DNA from 2 places in the Pseudomonas sp. CMR5c genome. Region 2 is predicted to be linked to the other one. Evidence: riboswitches for the same ligand, from Rfam matches in the RefSeq annotation. Region 2 holds a riboswitch; the other holds the start of a gene.
What was found. Region 2 has a riboswitch for manganese ahead of C4K40_RS26120 (TMEM165/GDT1 family protein). Riboswitches for the same ligand answer to the same signal wherever they lie in the genome.
Positions count from the first base shown of each region.

Region 1: linked by a shared signal. The riboswitch ahead of C4K40_RS17490 (manganese efflux pump MntP family protein) and the one ahead of C4K40_RS26120 (TMEM165/GDT1 family protein) in region 2 are both predicted to bind manganese.

Region 1 covers NZ_CP027705.1:3,805,519-3,811,624, forward strand. Annotated here, with positions in the region: gene C4K40_RS17470 (hypothetical protein) at 1-210, opposite strand, end outside; gene C4K40_RS17475 (hypothetical protein) at 197-1,900, opposite strand; gene C4K40_RS17480 (GNAT family N-acetyltransferase) at 2,159-2,725, shown strand; gene C4K40_RS17485 (zinc-ribbon domain-containing protein) at 2,742-2,999, opposite strand; gene C4K40_RS17490 (manganese efflux pump MntP family protein) at 3,056-3,628, opposite strand; yybP-ykoY riboswitch at 3,634-3,799, opposite strand; gene C4K40_RS17495 (serine hydrolase) at 3,966-5,789, shown strand; gene C4K40_RS17500 (MipA/OmpV family protein) at 5,796-6,106, shown strand, end outside.
Region 2 covers NZ_CP027705.1:5,669,101-5,675,206, forward strand. Annotated here, with positions in the region: gene C4K40_RS26095 (MFS transporter) at 1-937, opposite strand, end outside; gene C4K40_RS26100 (helix-turn-helix domain-containing protein) at 1,024-1,797, shown strand; gene C4K40_RS26105 (LysE family translocator) at 1,781-2,410, opposite strand; gene C4K40_RS26110 (2-hydroxyacid dehydrogenase) at 2,495-3,460, shown strand; gene C4K40_RS26115 (class I SAM-dependent methyltransferase) at 3,493-4,491, shown strand; yybP-ykoY riboswitch at 4,544-4,678, shown strand; gene C4K40_RS26120 (TMEM165/GDT1 family protein) at 4,755-5,339, shown strand; gene C4K40_RS26125 (M48 family metallopeptidase) at 5,416-6,106, opposite strand, start outside.

The DNA.
Region 1 (6,106 bases), 1.9 Mb from region 2:
GATGTTCGAGTGGGCGCCATCGCCCTTGACCAGGATCGGCAGCGCCTGCCCCGTCGACGGGTTCTGTACCCCCGGCACGTTGCCCGTCACGAACGCCTGGTAGGAGGTCTGCCAGAACGCGCCATGGGGCGCGCCGGAAATATCCAGGTTGTTCTGCGCGACGAAGTTGTCGAGAAGGGCCTGCACATCCTTGAAACTATTGAGCGCCATGGCTATCGCCCTCGATGTGGGGGTTGAACACTTCCTGGTAACGGGCGCTGGCTTCGGCCAGCGCATTGCCGCCAGGAGCCTCGGGCAGTCGGACCTGGCCGCCCTTGAGGATGAAGCTGAAGTCGTAGCCGGCGACCTGGGCATTGCCATGGCAGCCCATGCATCCCCCCATGTTCACCCCTTGGGCCACCGGCGGCCGGTTGGTCAGGGAGTACACATTGGGTGGCGGCGGCGCCCCAGCGGCCTGGAAGGAAGTCGGCGCACCGTTGGCAGCAATGCGGCCCTTGAACTGCTGCAGGGTGTAGTCGGTCTCGACCATGATATTGGCCTGGTAGAAGACCGCCGGGCCGTGGCTGACGTCGCTTCTGGAGATCTGGCTGACATCGAACGGCTGGGCCTGGACCGAGACCAGCTTGTAGTACTGCCAGGGCGAACTCCCGATCCCCCGGCCCAGGGTATAGGCCTGGATGGCCTGGTGCGCATCGCGGTTGGCCTGGATCACCTCGGCGGTGATCGACTCATAGCGCTGGTTGACGCAGATCGAGCCACCGACGGGTTTCCCGCTGCCCGGGGTTTCCTGATAGTACAGCTGCCTGGCCGGCTGGCAGAAAGGGCCATTGGCCCTGACCTGGGGATTGCTCGGCGAGTCCTGGTAGCTCAGGGCTGGCGTGGTCGGTGACGAGACCGGCGGACGCCTGAGGATGACCCCGTTCTGGTCTTCGACCCGCGAGCCGTCGGCCAACAGGATGTTGTCGCTTTGCTCGAAGGTGGCATAGATGAAGTTGGGGGCCGAGGGGGTCTTGTGGATGATATGCAGCGCGACCATGGCCCACTGCTCTTCGAAATAGCAGAGGCCGTTGTTCGTCCCCTTGCGTTCGTAGAAACGTACGGTCTGGCGGTGAAAGCGCGAGGGATCTTCAGTGGGCGCCAGCTTGCGCCAGGCTGACTTGACCTCGATGGTGCCGCTGGGAAACGCCACTCGGCCGGCCGCGAACCTGGGCGGCACTTGCTTGATCCCGTTGACGAAGTTCTGCGCGGCCTGGCGCAATGCGGCATTGGTGTACCAATACTGATTGGCCGCGACATAGCTGTATTGCGTCTGGTTGGCTTTGGCCAGGAAGCGCACCAGCTGCGGCTGCGAATTGCGGTTGGACGGGGCCGTGGACGAGATCCCGGCGAACATCTGGTTCAGGCCGATCTGGGTGATCTCATCGAGGTTGACCCAGGCCGGCTGCGACACGGGGGCCTGGCCGGGGCAGGCGGGCACCGGGATTGCGTAGTTGTAGATGGGGGTCGTGTTGTAGCCATAGCTGGGGCCCCCGGCTGGGGAATAGCCTGGCGGCCCGACATTGGCATTACCGTTGCCCGGGAAGATCTCCACCTTGCTGCGGTAGGTCTGCCAGACCAATGGCCCACCCGAGGCACCGAAAGGCCGGTTGAAATCGGGCACATCGCGCTGCCCGGCGCGGGCTGGCCAGTTCAGGGCGATGAACTCTTGCCAGGCGAAGGCCGCAGCGGCCGCCAGCGAGGCCTGTGGCGCCCCTCCGGGAATGTCCCGGGGCACGTTGGGAGACACCGTGATCGCCAGCGACTGGGCATGGGCACTGGCGCCCAGCAGCATCGCGGCGCTGGCCAGGGCACTGGCAAACGACTTGCACAACCACCTCGCACCGCTGGTCCGACGCTCCATGTCATGACTCCTGTCTGTCCTGCTCGAGAGCGTAGATCAGCTCATTCGCAGCACAGCCGGGAAGTTCCAGAATATTAAGCGATAGCCCTAATAGCCAATGGCCTTATCAGTGACCACGCCATGACCGGTGATCAGCCGATTGCCGGTACAGCCAGAGATATTGATGCCGGTCAAGCAACCGCATCTTCACAAGGATGAAGCTTTGGGCAACCAGGGCTGTGGTTGCAGCCCGCCCCTCGCCTCCCAGGAGACTTGACCATGTCCAGCAGCGCTCTCGATATGCTCCCTCACCCGCCGTTCCCGGCGCAGCAAGGCCAGTACTGGATCGACGCCTTGAGCGACGGCAGCCATGTGTTGATCCGCCCACTGCGCCCGCAGGATCGCCAGCGGGAAAAAGCCTTCATCGAAAACCTTTCGCCCATCACCCGGCACCAGCGCTTTCTCGGCGAAGTCAAGGAAGTGGGTGATCAACTGCTCGACCAGTTGATGGATGTCGGCACCGCGCAACGGGTGGCCTACGTGGCGCTGGTGCATGACAACGGCGAACTGCGGGAAGTCGGTATCAGCCGTTATGCCCAGGTGGACGACCAGCCCTGGCGCTGCGAATTCGCCGTGACCATCGCCGATGAATGGCAAGGCAAGGGCCTTGGTGCCCTGCTGATGCAGCACCTGATCGACGAGGCCCGCCACAACGGCTACCAGCAGATGTACTCGGTGGACTCGGCCACCAACTACAGCATGCGCCGCCTGGCCAAGCTCCTGGGCATGCGTAGCGCCATCGACCCCGACGACGCCACCCAGGTGATCCACAGCCTGGCGTTGTAACCCTCCAGGCCGCGCCTCAGCCCGAGGCGCGGCCGCATTGCCCGCAGAACCTCGCCCCCGCCGACAACGGCGCCCCACACTGCGCACAACCTGCCGCAAGCAGCGCTGCCGCGCATTGCTGGCAGAACCTGGCCCCCGGCGCATTCATCGCCCGGCATTGCGGGCAGGAACTGCCGGTGCCCTGCGGATTCCCTCGGGAACCATGATGGCCACCCCGGGAACCGCCGTGGCCATTACCGTGATGACCCATCAGCAGACGTTTGAAAAAGCCCATGTCGATCACTCCTTCTTGAGATGATCGCCAGTAAAAACCCTAAAGTAACTATAGGGTCAAGCCACCGCCGACAAGTGCTCATAGAGGATCGCGCTGCCGACGATGATCAACACCAGGCCTCCCAGGGCCTCGGCACGCTGCCCCATGACCGTGCCGATGGCCCGGCCCAGCATGACGCCCAAGGTGACCATGGTCATGGTGGCCAGGCCGATGGCGGTGGCCGCCACCCAGATATTGACGTTGACGAAGGCTAACCCTACCCCGACCGCCAGGGCGTCGATGCTGGTGGCGAAACCGGTGACCGCCAGCAACCAGAATCCATGCGCCTTGGGCGCTTGCGGCTCGGCTTCAGTCTCCAACCGCACCCCGTTGTAGATCATGTGCAGGCCCAGCGCCGAGAGCAGGGCGAAGGCGATCCAATGGTCCCAGGCGGCCGCCCACTGGGCCGCGGCCTGGCCGATGAACCAGCCGACTACGGGGGTAATGACTTCGATGACGCCGAATATCAGGCCGATGCGCAGGGCTTCGAGCAGGCGCGGCTTGAACATGGCCGAACCCTTGCCGACCGCAGCCGCGAAGGCGTCGGTGGACATGGCGAAGGCGAGGAAAATGATCGAGGCTGGATTCATCTTGGGTCTTCCGGTCGGGCTTGAGTCCACGACATGCCCACGCGCCCGACTTCAGCGTAGGTATGTCGATGGTCTCACCAACCGCAACGGCGCCCGCACCACGGCAGGTTGCCGAGAGTGTTGATACGGGCTCCACCGCAAGAAGCGGTGGCAGGCTACTCCCCAAAGAGGCGCGCAGCTTAACCCCCCACTTGTGAAAATTTCATCAGCGGCCCTGCATCCCCCGGTTAACTGCCGGTTTAACACTCTTTGACATTTTCCTGACAAAGCTGCCAAAGACTGGCTTCACGCCCTTCCCTAGCATTCCCGGCATCCAATCCTTGTGCCCGGGTGCTTCATGTCCGCCAAACTCTTTGGCCTGCCGCTGCTGGGCATCTTGCTCAGCAACCTGGGCTGCAATGGCCAGCCGCCAACACCACCAAGCATCGCCCAGGGTGACTACGCCAGCATCATTCGCTACCTGAAGCAGTACATCCCGCAGCAGATGGCCGAACATCAGGTGCCCGGCTTGTCCATCGCCTTGGTAGACGGCCAGGAGTTGATCTGGGCCCGGGGCTTTGGTTTCGCCGACAAGGAGCGGGGCCTGCAAGTGACCGAGAACACCGCGTTCCGTGCCGGTGCCTTGTCGCAGTTGCTGACGGCCACGGCGGTGATGCAATTGGTGGAGCAAGGTCGCTTGCAGCTCGATGCCCCCCTGCAAGCCACGCTCAAGGAGTTCTACGTCCGCTCGCGCTTTCACGACGACCAGGACGCCGCCGACCAGGCAGTGACCCTGCGCCGCCTGCTCAGCCACCAGGCCGGCATGCCCGCCGAATACCTGCATGACCTGCGCACGCCCCATGTCCTGGGCCAGCTACCGCAGAAGGTCAGCGGGGTATGGCTGAACAATGCCCCCGGCACCCGCACCGCCTATTCCAACCTTGGCTACGCCTTGCTGGGCGCGGCCATCGAACGCAGCACCGGCCAGGACTTCGAGCAGCATCTGCAGACCAGCCTGCTGCGGCCCCTGGGCATGCGCCAGTCGAGTTTCATCGGTGACAGCCGCCAGGAGCCCTATCGCGCCCGCGGTTACCAGGATGGTGCCGCCAGCGGCCATAGCCCGGAGCGCGACATTCCCGCCGGCGGCCTGTGGACCAGCCCGCGGGACCTGAGCCAGTTCGTCCGGATGCTGTTCGCCCAGGGTCACTACAAGCAACGCCAGTTGCTGTCGGCCAGCTCGATCCAGGAGATGACCCGCCCGCAGAACATCGGCAATGCCCTGGATTTCGACTGTGAAGTGGGCCTGGGCTGGTTCCTCTCGCCATGCGGCGACGAGTGGGTGCGCCCCGGCATTCGTACCTGGCAGCACAGCGGCATCGGCAACAACTTCCATGCCCAGGTCAGCGTGCTGGCGGAACAACAGCTGGCGGTGATCGTGATGAGCAACTCCGACACTGGCGAAACGCTGGTCCCGGGCCTGGTGACCCAGGCCTTGCGCCTGCTGCTGCAGGCCCACGGCGCTCCCGAGGAACAAGACACGGGCACTGGCCTGCCACCCCGTGAGCAGGCAGTACGACGCCGAGTGCCGGAAGCCGCCGATCGCCAGCAACTGGCCGGCTTCTATGCCACGGCCTATGGCGTGCTGCGGATCAGGGACCAGGGCCAGCGCCTGTTCGGCGAGGTGGCTGGCGTGCGCTTCGAGCTACTGCGCGACGAACATGGCTGGCTGCGGGCGCAGAAAAAAATCCTCGGCCTCTGGCTCCGGGACCTGGGCGACCTGGGCCGGGTGCAACTGGATGTCGTCAGCATCCAGGGACATCGGGTGTTCACCGCCAAGAGCCACGGCCAGCTGCTGGCGGTGGGCGAGCGCATCGATCCGGTGCCTTTGCCCGACAACTGGCTGGCCACGGTGGGCACCTACGAAGCCCTTGCCGACAGCGAGGAAAACACTCCCGTCAGCGGAGTCAGCATCGCCCTGGAAGAGGGTTTCCTGATGATTCGCAGCCTGCAGCAGGGCCGCACCCTGACTGACTACATCCTGGCCCCGGTGGACAACGCGCATGCGGTGATCGCCGGCCATGGTCCCGGCCTGGGCGACACCGTGCGACGCCAGATCAATGGAGTCAACGTCCTGGGCTACTCGTTCAAACGTTCCTATAACGCCAACTACCTGAGGTTCTAAACCGATATGAAAACCCTGAAACGCTCCGCCACCACCGCGCTGTGGCTCGGCACCCTGGGCCTGACCACGGCCTCTGCCGTGGCCCATGCCGAGGATTGGAAATTCGGCGTCAACGCCGGGGTGGCCAGCGTTCCACGCTACAGCGGCAGCGACGAGCGCACCGTGGTGCCGATCCTCGGCGCCGAGGTTGTCAGCCCCTACGGCATCTTCCTCAACACCCAGCAGGGCCTGGGCTGGGGCAATAAATGGGGCGACCTGTCGTTCAGCACCTGGGTCGGCCCGAGCGAGTCGCGCCGCGACAAGAACCACATGGGCCA
Region 2 (6,106 bases):
CCTGGCCGAACACCACGAACATGAACGCCGCACCCAGCACAATCACATTCCAGCCCTCAGCATGGGCCAGCGCCAGCAACAAAGGCCCCTGGAACAGGGTCATGACGATGAATGGCCATTTCAGGCTGAAGCGATGCAACAGTCGTCCCATGGTCAACTGCGCCACCGCACCGAAGGCGTAGGCCAGGCTCACCACCAGTCCCAGGGTCTGCGGCGAGGTGAAGACGTCCAGCAAGCGCTCCTGGAACAGTTTCGGATAGGTCATGGTGGTGGCGTTGAACACCACGCCACCGGTGGCCGTGGCCAGCGCCAGGACAGCGAACACCAGGAACATCGAGATCTGTTGCCCGCCCTGCCCTTTGAGCGGCGCATGGGCCCGGACCGGGATCGGCTCCTCACGCACCTGCCAGGCAAAACCGATACCCAGCACGATCGCCACGGCCCCTGGCAGGATGAATGCCGAGCGCCAGCCGAAGCGGGCCACCAGGAAGCCGGTGAGCAGCGCCGAGAAGGCCACCCCGAGGTTGCCCCACATGCCGTTGATACCGATCTCGCGCCCACGGTTGCGGGCGTAGGCCACCAACATCGCCGTGCCCACCGGGTGATAGATGGCGGCGAACACCCCCATCAGGGTCAGGCCCAGGGTCAACATCGCCGGGCTGCTGCTCAGGCCCGTGAGGATCGAGGAACCACCGATGCCGAAGAAGAACAGCAGCATCATCCGTCGGCGGCTCCAGTGGTCGCCCAGCCAGCCGGCCGGCAGCGAACAGGCGCCAAAGGCGATGAAACCTCCCAGGGACAAGCCGATCAGAGCGGCATAGTCCATGGCGAAGGCCTGGGTCATGCCCAGTACCGCCGCAGGGAAAATCAGCATGAACATGTGGTCGATGACATGGGCGGCATTGACGTAGCGGATGACATTTCGGGCTTGGTTCATGGCGGCACGCTGCAGGTAGTGAAGGTGACGCTTATGCTAGGTTGGCGACAAACAGCATTCTGGACAACAAAGTCATCGGAACGGACATGTTAATCAGCCACTTCCAGCAGGGCCCGGTCAGCGCCTACTCCAGGGACTACGCCGATGCCGCGCACCAGCCGCTGCACTGTCATCACGAGGCGCAGTTCCTCTACGCCGCCTGCGGCACCATGCGCCTGGTGACCGCCCATGGCGCCTGGGTCATCCCTCCGACCCGCGCAGTATGGATTCCACCACTGGTGGAGCATGAGATCTTCATGGCCGGGGAAGTGCGCATGCGCACGCTGTTCATCGCTGCCGAGCTCTGCCCGGCATCCTTGCAGCAGTGCTGCGTACTGGCGGTCACACCGCTGTTGAGGGAATTGATCTTGCGCGCGGTGCAAGGCCCGAAGCAGGCCCGCAACCCGCTGATCCAGCAACTGATGCTGGAGGAGATCGCCGGCCTGGAGAACCTGCCGCTGCATATCCCGATGCCCCAGGACCGCCGCCTGCAAGCCATCTGCCTGGCCCTGCTGCGCACTCCCGACCATTGCTACACCCTGGAGGATTGGGCGCAGCAGGTGGGCGCCAGCTCACGGACCCTGGCGCGGCTGTTCCAGCAGCAGGTGCGGATGAATTACAACGCCTGGCGCCAGCAACTGCGCCTGATGGAAGCCCTGCCACGCCTGCTCGCCGGGGAAAGCGTGCACAGCGTGGCCGACTCACTGGGCTATGGCAGCGCCCGGGCCTTCAGCGCCATGTTCCAGCGCTTGCTCGGGGATACGCCACGGCATTACGTGGCATCCCTGAACCAGCTCAGTGCCCTCAATGCATCTCGGTGAAGGCCAGCTTGACACCGATGGCGATCAGCACCGCACCCATGGTGCGATCGAACCAATGGCCCATGCGGGCGAAACCAGCCCGCACCCGCTGCTGGCTGAACAGCATGGCCACCAGGCAGAACCAAAGGGCCGTGGCCGCCGCCAGGTAGACCCCATAGCCGGCCTGGATCGCCAGTGGTGTATGAGGGTTGATCACCACGGTGAACAGCGAGAGGAAGAACAGCGTCGCCTTGGGATTCAGGCCATTGGTGACGAAACCTGAGGTGAAGGCTCCGCGGGCGGTGCGCACGCCGGCCTCCTTGTGCAGGTCGTCCGTGGCCGGCTTGGCTGGCTGGGCACGCAGGGCCTTGTAGCCGATGTACAGCAGGTAGGCGGCGGCCAGCCACTTCAGGGCGTTGAACAACACGATGGACTGGGAAACGATCAGGCCGATCCCCAGCAACGAGTACCCCACGTGCAGGAAGATCGCCGAACCCACTCCCAGGGCGGTCCAGGTGCCAGCGCGACGGCCATGGGTCACGCTTTCGCGCACCACCACGGCAAAGTCCGGGCCGGGGCTGGCCACCGCCAGCAGATGGATGAGGGCAACGGTCAAGAACTCGGTGAGGTACATGCAGGCTCCTGTATATGTCTAATTATTTCATCTGTTAGGCTCGGCAGATTACGCCTTGGTTTCCTCGCACGAAAGGTACAGTTCATGACCGACAATCGCCGCGCCGTCTTCCTCGATCACAGTTCGCTGGACTTGGGTGACCTGGATCTGGGGGTGCTGCACGACAGTTTCAGTCCCTTGCACTTGCATGCCCATACGTCCCCGGAACAGGTGGCCGAGCGCCTGCAAGGAGCCCAGGTGGCCATCAGCAACAAGGTGGCGATCAACGCCCAGGCCCTGGCCGCCTGTCCCGAGCTGCGACTGATCCTGGTGACGGCCACCGGCACCAACAACATTGACCTGGAAGCCGCCCGGCGCCAGGGCATCACCGTCAGCAACTGCCAGGGCTACGGCACGCCGTCGGTGGCCCAGCACACCCTGATGCTGCTGCTCAACCTGGCGACACGGGTCGCCGATTATCAACAGGCCGTGGCTGCCGGACGCTGGCAGCAGGCCAGCCAGTTCTGCCTGCTGGATTTCCCGATCATGGAGCTGGCGGGCAAGACCCTGGGCCTGCTGGGCCATGGCGAACTGGGCGGCGCGGTGGCACGCCTGGCCGAAGCCTTCGGCATGCGCGTGGTCCTGGGACAGATTCCCGGACGCCCGCTGCGCGCCGACCGCCTGCCCCTGGACGAACTGCTGCCCCAGGTGGACGCCCTGACCCTGCACTGCCCGCTCAACGAACACACCCGCAACTTGATCGGCGCCCGGGAGCTGGCCCTGCTCAAGCCCGGGGCCCTGGTGGTCAACACCGCCCGCGGCGGGCTGATCGACGAACAGGCCCTGGCCGACGCTCTGCGCAGCGGCCACCTGGGAGGCGCGGCCACCGACGTCCTGAGTGTCGAGCCGCCGGTCAACGGCAACCCCTTGCTGGAGGCCGATATCCCACGCCTGATCGTAACCCCGCACAACGCCTGGGGCAGTCGCGAAGCCCGCCAGCGCATCGTCGGCCAACTGGTGGAAAATGCCCGGGCCTTCTTCAATGGTGAACCGCTGCGGGTCGTGAATTGATAGACTGCGCCACTTTTTTTCAGGTGCGGACGATGGACATACGCAGCGAAATACTCTTACGCCAGGCCGAGCTGTTCCAGGGCCAGGTACTGCTGGCCGGCCTGAGCGCCGATGACCTGCTCGGCCGCCTGCCGGCCGCCCAGGGCTGGAGCTGGCACGCCGGCGACCACACGGCGCTGCAAGCCCGCTTCCCGGATCGCTGCCATTTCGGGGTGAACGCCCCGGACAGCGCCTTCGACAGCGCCGTGCTGTTCCTGCCCAAGTCCAAGGACCTGGCCCACTACCTGCTCAACACCCTGGCTTCGCGCCTGGCCGGGCGCGAGCTGTACCTGGTGGGGGAAAAACGCGCCGGCGTGGAAAGTACCGCCAAGCAGCTCGCCGCCTTCGGCAAGCCGCGCAAGCTCGATAGCGCCAGGCATTGCCAGCTGTGGCAGGTCACGGTGAGCAACGCCCCCGAACCTGTGGCCCTGGAGAGCCTGGCCCAGGAGTACCTGTTGCCATTGGCCGAAGGCCCGCTGAAGGTCGTCAGCCTGCCCGGCGTGTTCAGCCATGGCCGCCTGGATCGCGGCACCGCGCTGCTGCTCGAACACCTGGACCACTTGCCTGCCGGCCACCTGCTGGATTTCGGTTGTGGCGCCGGAGTGCTGGGGGCGACGGTCAAGCGCCGCTATCCGCAAACCCGCGTGACCCTGTTGGACGTGGACGCCTTCGCGGCCCGGAGCAGCCGCCTGACCCTGGCAGCCAACGGCCTGGAAGGCGAAGTCCTGACCGGGGACGGTATCGATGCCGCGCCCATGGGCTTGAACTGCATCCTGACCAATCCGCCGTTCCATACCGGGGTCCACACCGACTATCAGGCCACGGAAAACCTGCTGAGAAAATCCAGTGAACATCTGGAAAAAGGCGGTGAACTGCGGGTAGTCGCCAACAGCTTCCTGCGCTACCAGCCACTGATCGAAGAGCACCTGGGGCCCTGCGCGATCAAGGCCGAAGGCGATGGTTTCCGCATCTACCGGGCCAAGCGCGGCTGAGCGTCTTTTTCACAAACAAGGCTTGCCGAAAGGATTTTGCCTAGGCAGAATCCGCTCCGTCCTAGGGGAGTAGTCTCCCACGAGCGCCACGCTCGTCCGGCATGCGTCAACATACTTGGTCCGAAGACCATGGCGCATGCGACCCAAGAGTCCGCACAGACGGGCTGCCGGGTTTGACAAGACCTATGACACGCACACCTTACCCGGGGCGGGAAGGCTGTACGTGTCATAGCCGTGTCGACCCGCCCCTTAGGAAAACCCTGATGCTGGACTCCCTGCTCGTTCCCACCGCAATCGTTGCCTTGGCCGAAATCGGCGACAAGACGCAACTGCTTGCCCTGATCCTCGCTGCGCGCTTTCGCAAACCCTGGCCGATCATCGCCGGCATCGTCGCCGCGACCCTGGCCAACCATGCGGCCGCCGGTGCGGTAGGTGCCTGGTTCGGCAGCTTCTTCTCGGATGCGACCCTGCACTGGATCCTCGCCGCCAGCTTCACCGCCACCGCGCTGTGGACCCTGGTGCCGGACAAGATGGACGACGACGAAGCCACCACCGCGCGCAAGTTCGGCCCCTTCCTCACGACCCTGATCGCCTTCTTCCTGGCCGAGATCGGCGACAAGACCCAGGTCGCCACGGTCATGCTGGCTGCGCAGTATCCGGAATTGTGGCTGGTGATCATCGGCACCACCCTGGGCATGCTGATCGCCAACGTCCCAGTGGTGCTTGCCGGCAACTTCGCCGCGGACAAACTGCCGTTGACCCTGATCCGGCGCCTGGCGGCATCGGCGTTCGTCATCCTGGCCCTGGTCGCGGTATACAAGGCCATGCAGAGCAGCGGCTGGTTGTAAACGAAAACGCCGGCAAGGCAGCCCCCGTTACGGGAACCGCCTTGCCGGCGAATGCATCATCGGCTGACGCGGTGGATCAGGACTTCTTGGCCTGCTGGTACAGCGGCATCACCTTGGGAATTGCCGCCTGCAACGAGGCGATACGGCTGGTGGACGCCGGGTGAGTGCTCATGAACTCGGGCGGCGCGGAACCACCGGCAGCCTGGCCCATCTTGTTCCACAGGGTAATGGCCGCGTTCGGGTTGTAGCCGGCACGGGCGGCCAGCTCCAGGCCGATCAGGTCAGCCTCGTTCTCGTTCTCACGGCTGTTGGGCAGGGTCATCAACAGGTTGACGCCGTTGTCGCCCAGGGCAACCGTCTGCTGGGAAACACCGAACAGGGTCGCGATCTGCTTGCCGGCACCCAGCGCGTACTGCTTGGACATCGCCTCGCGACCGTGCTCACGCAGGGCGTGGGCGATCTCATGGCCCATCACCGCGGCGATTTCATCGTCGGTCAGCTTCAGTTGCTCGATCAGGCCGGAGTAGAAAATGATCTTGCCGCCAGGACCGCAGTTGGCGTTGAGCTCATCGCTCTTGATCAGGTTGACTTCCCATTTCCACTGCGCGCAATCCGGACGGAAGTTCGGAGCCTGGGCAATCAGGCGGTTGGCGATGACCTGCAGGCGCTTGGCGTTGGCGCTGGTCTTGTCCAGCGCGCCCTGGCTGCTAGCCTCGCTCAGGGTCTCCTGGTAGGACTGTGCGTAGGACTGGTTGACCTCGGCACTG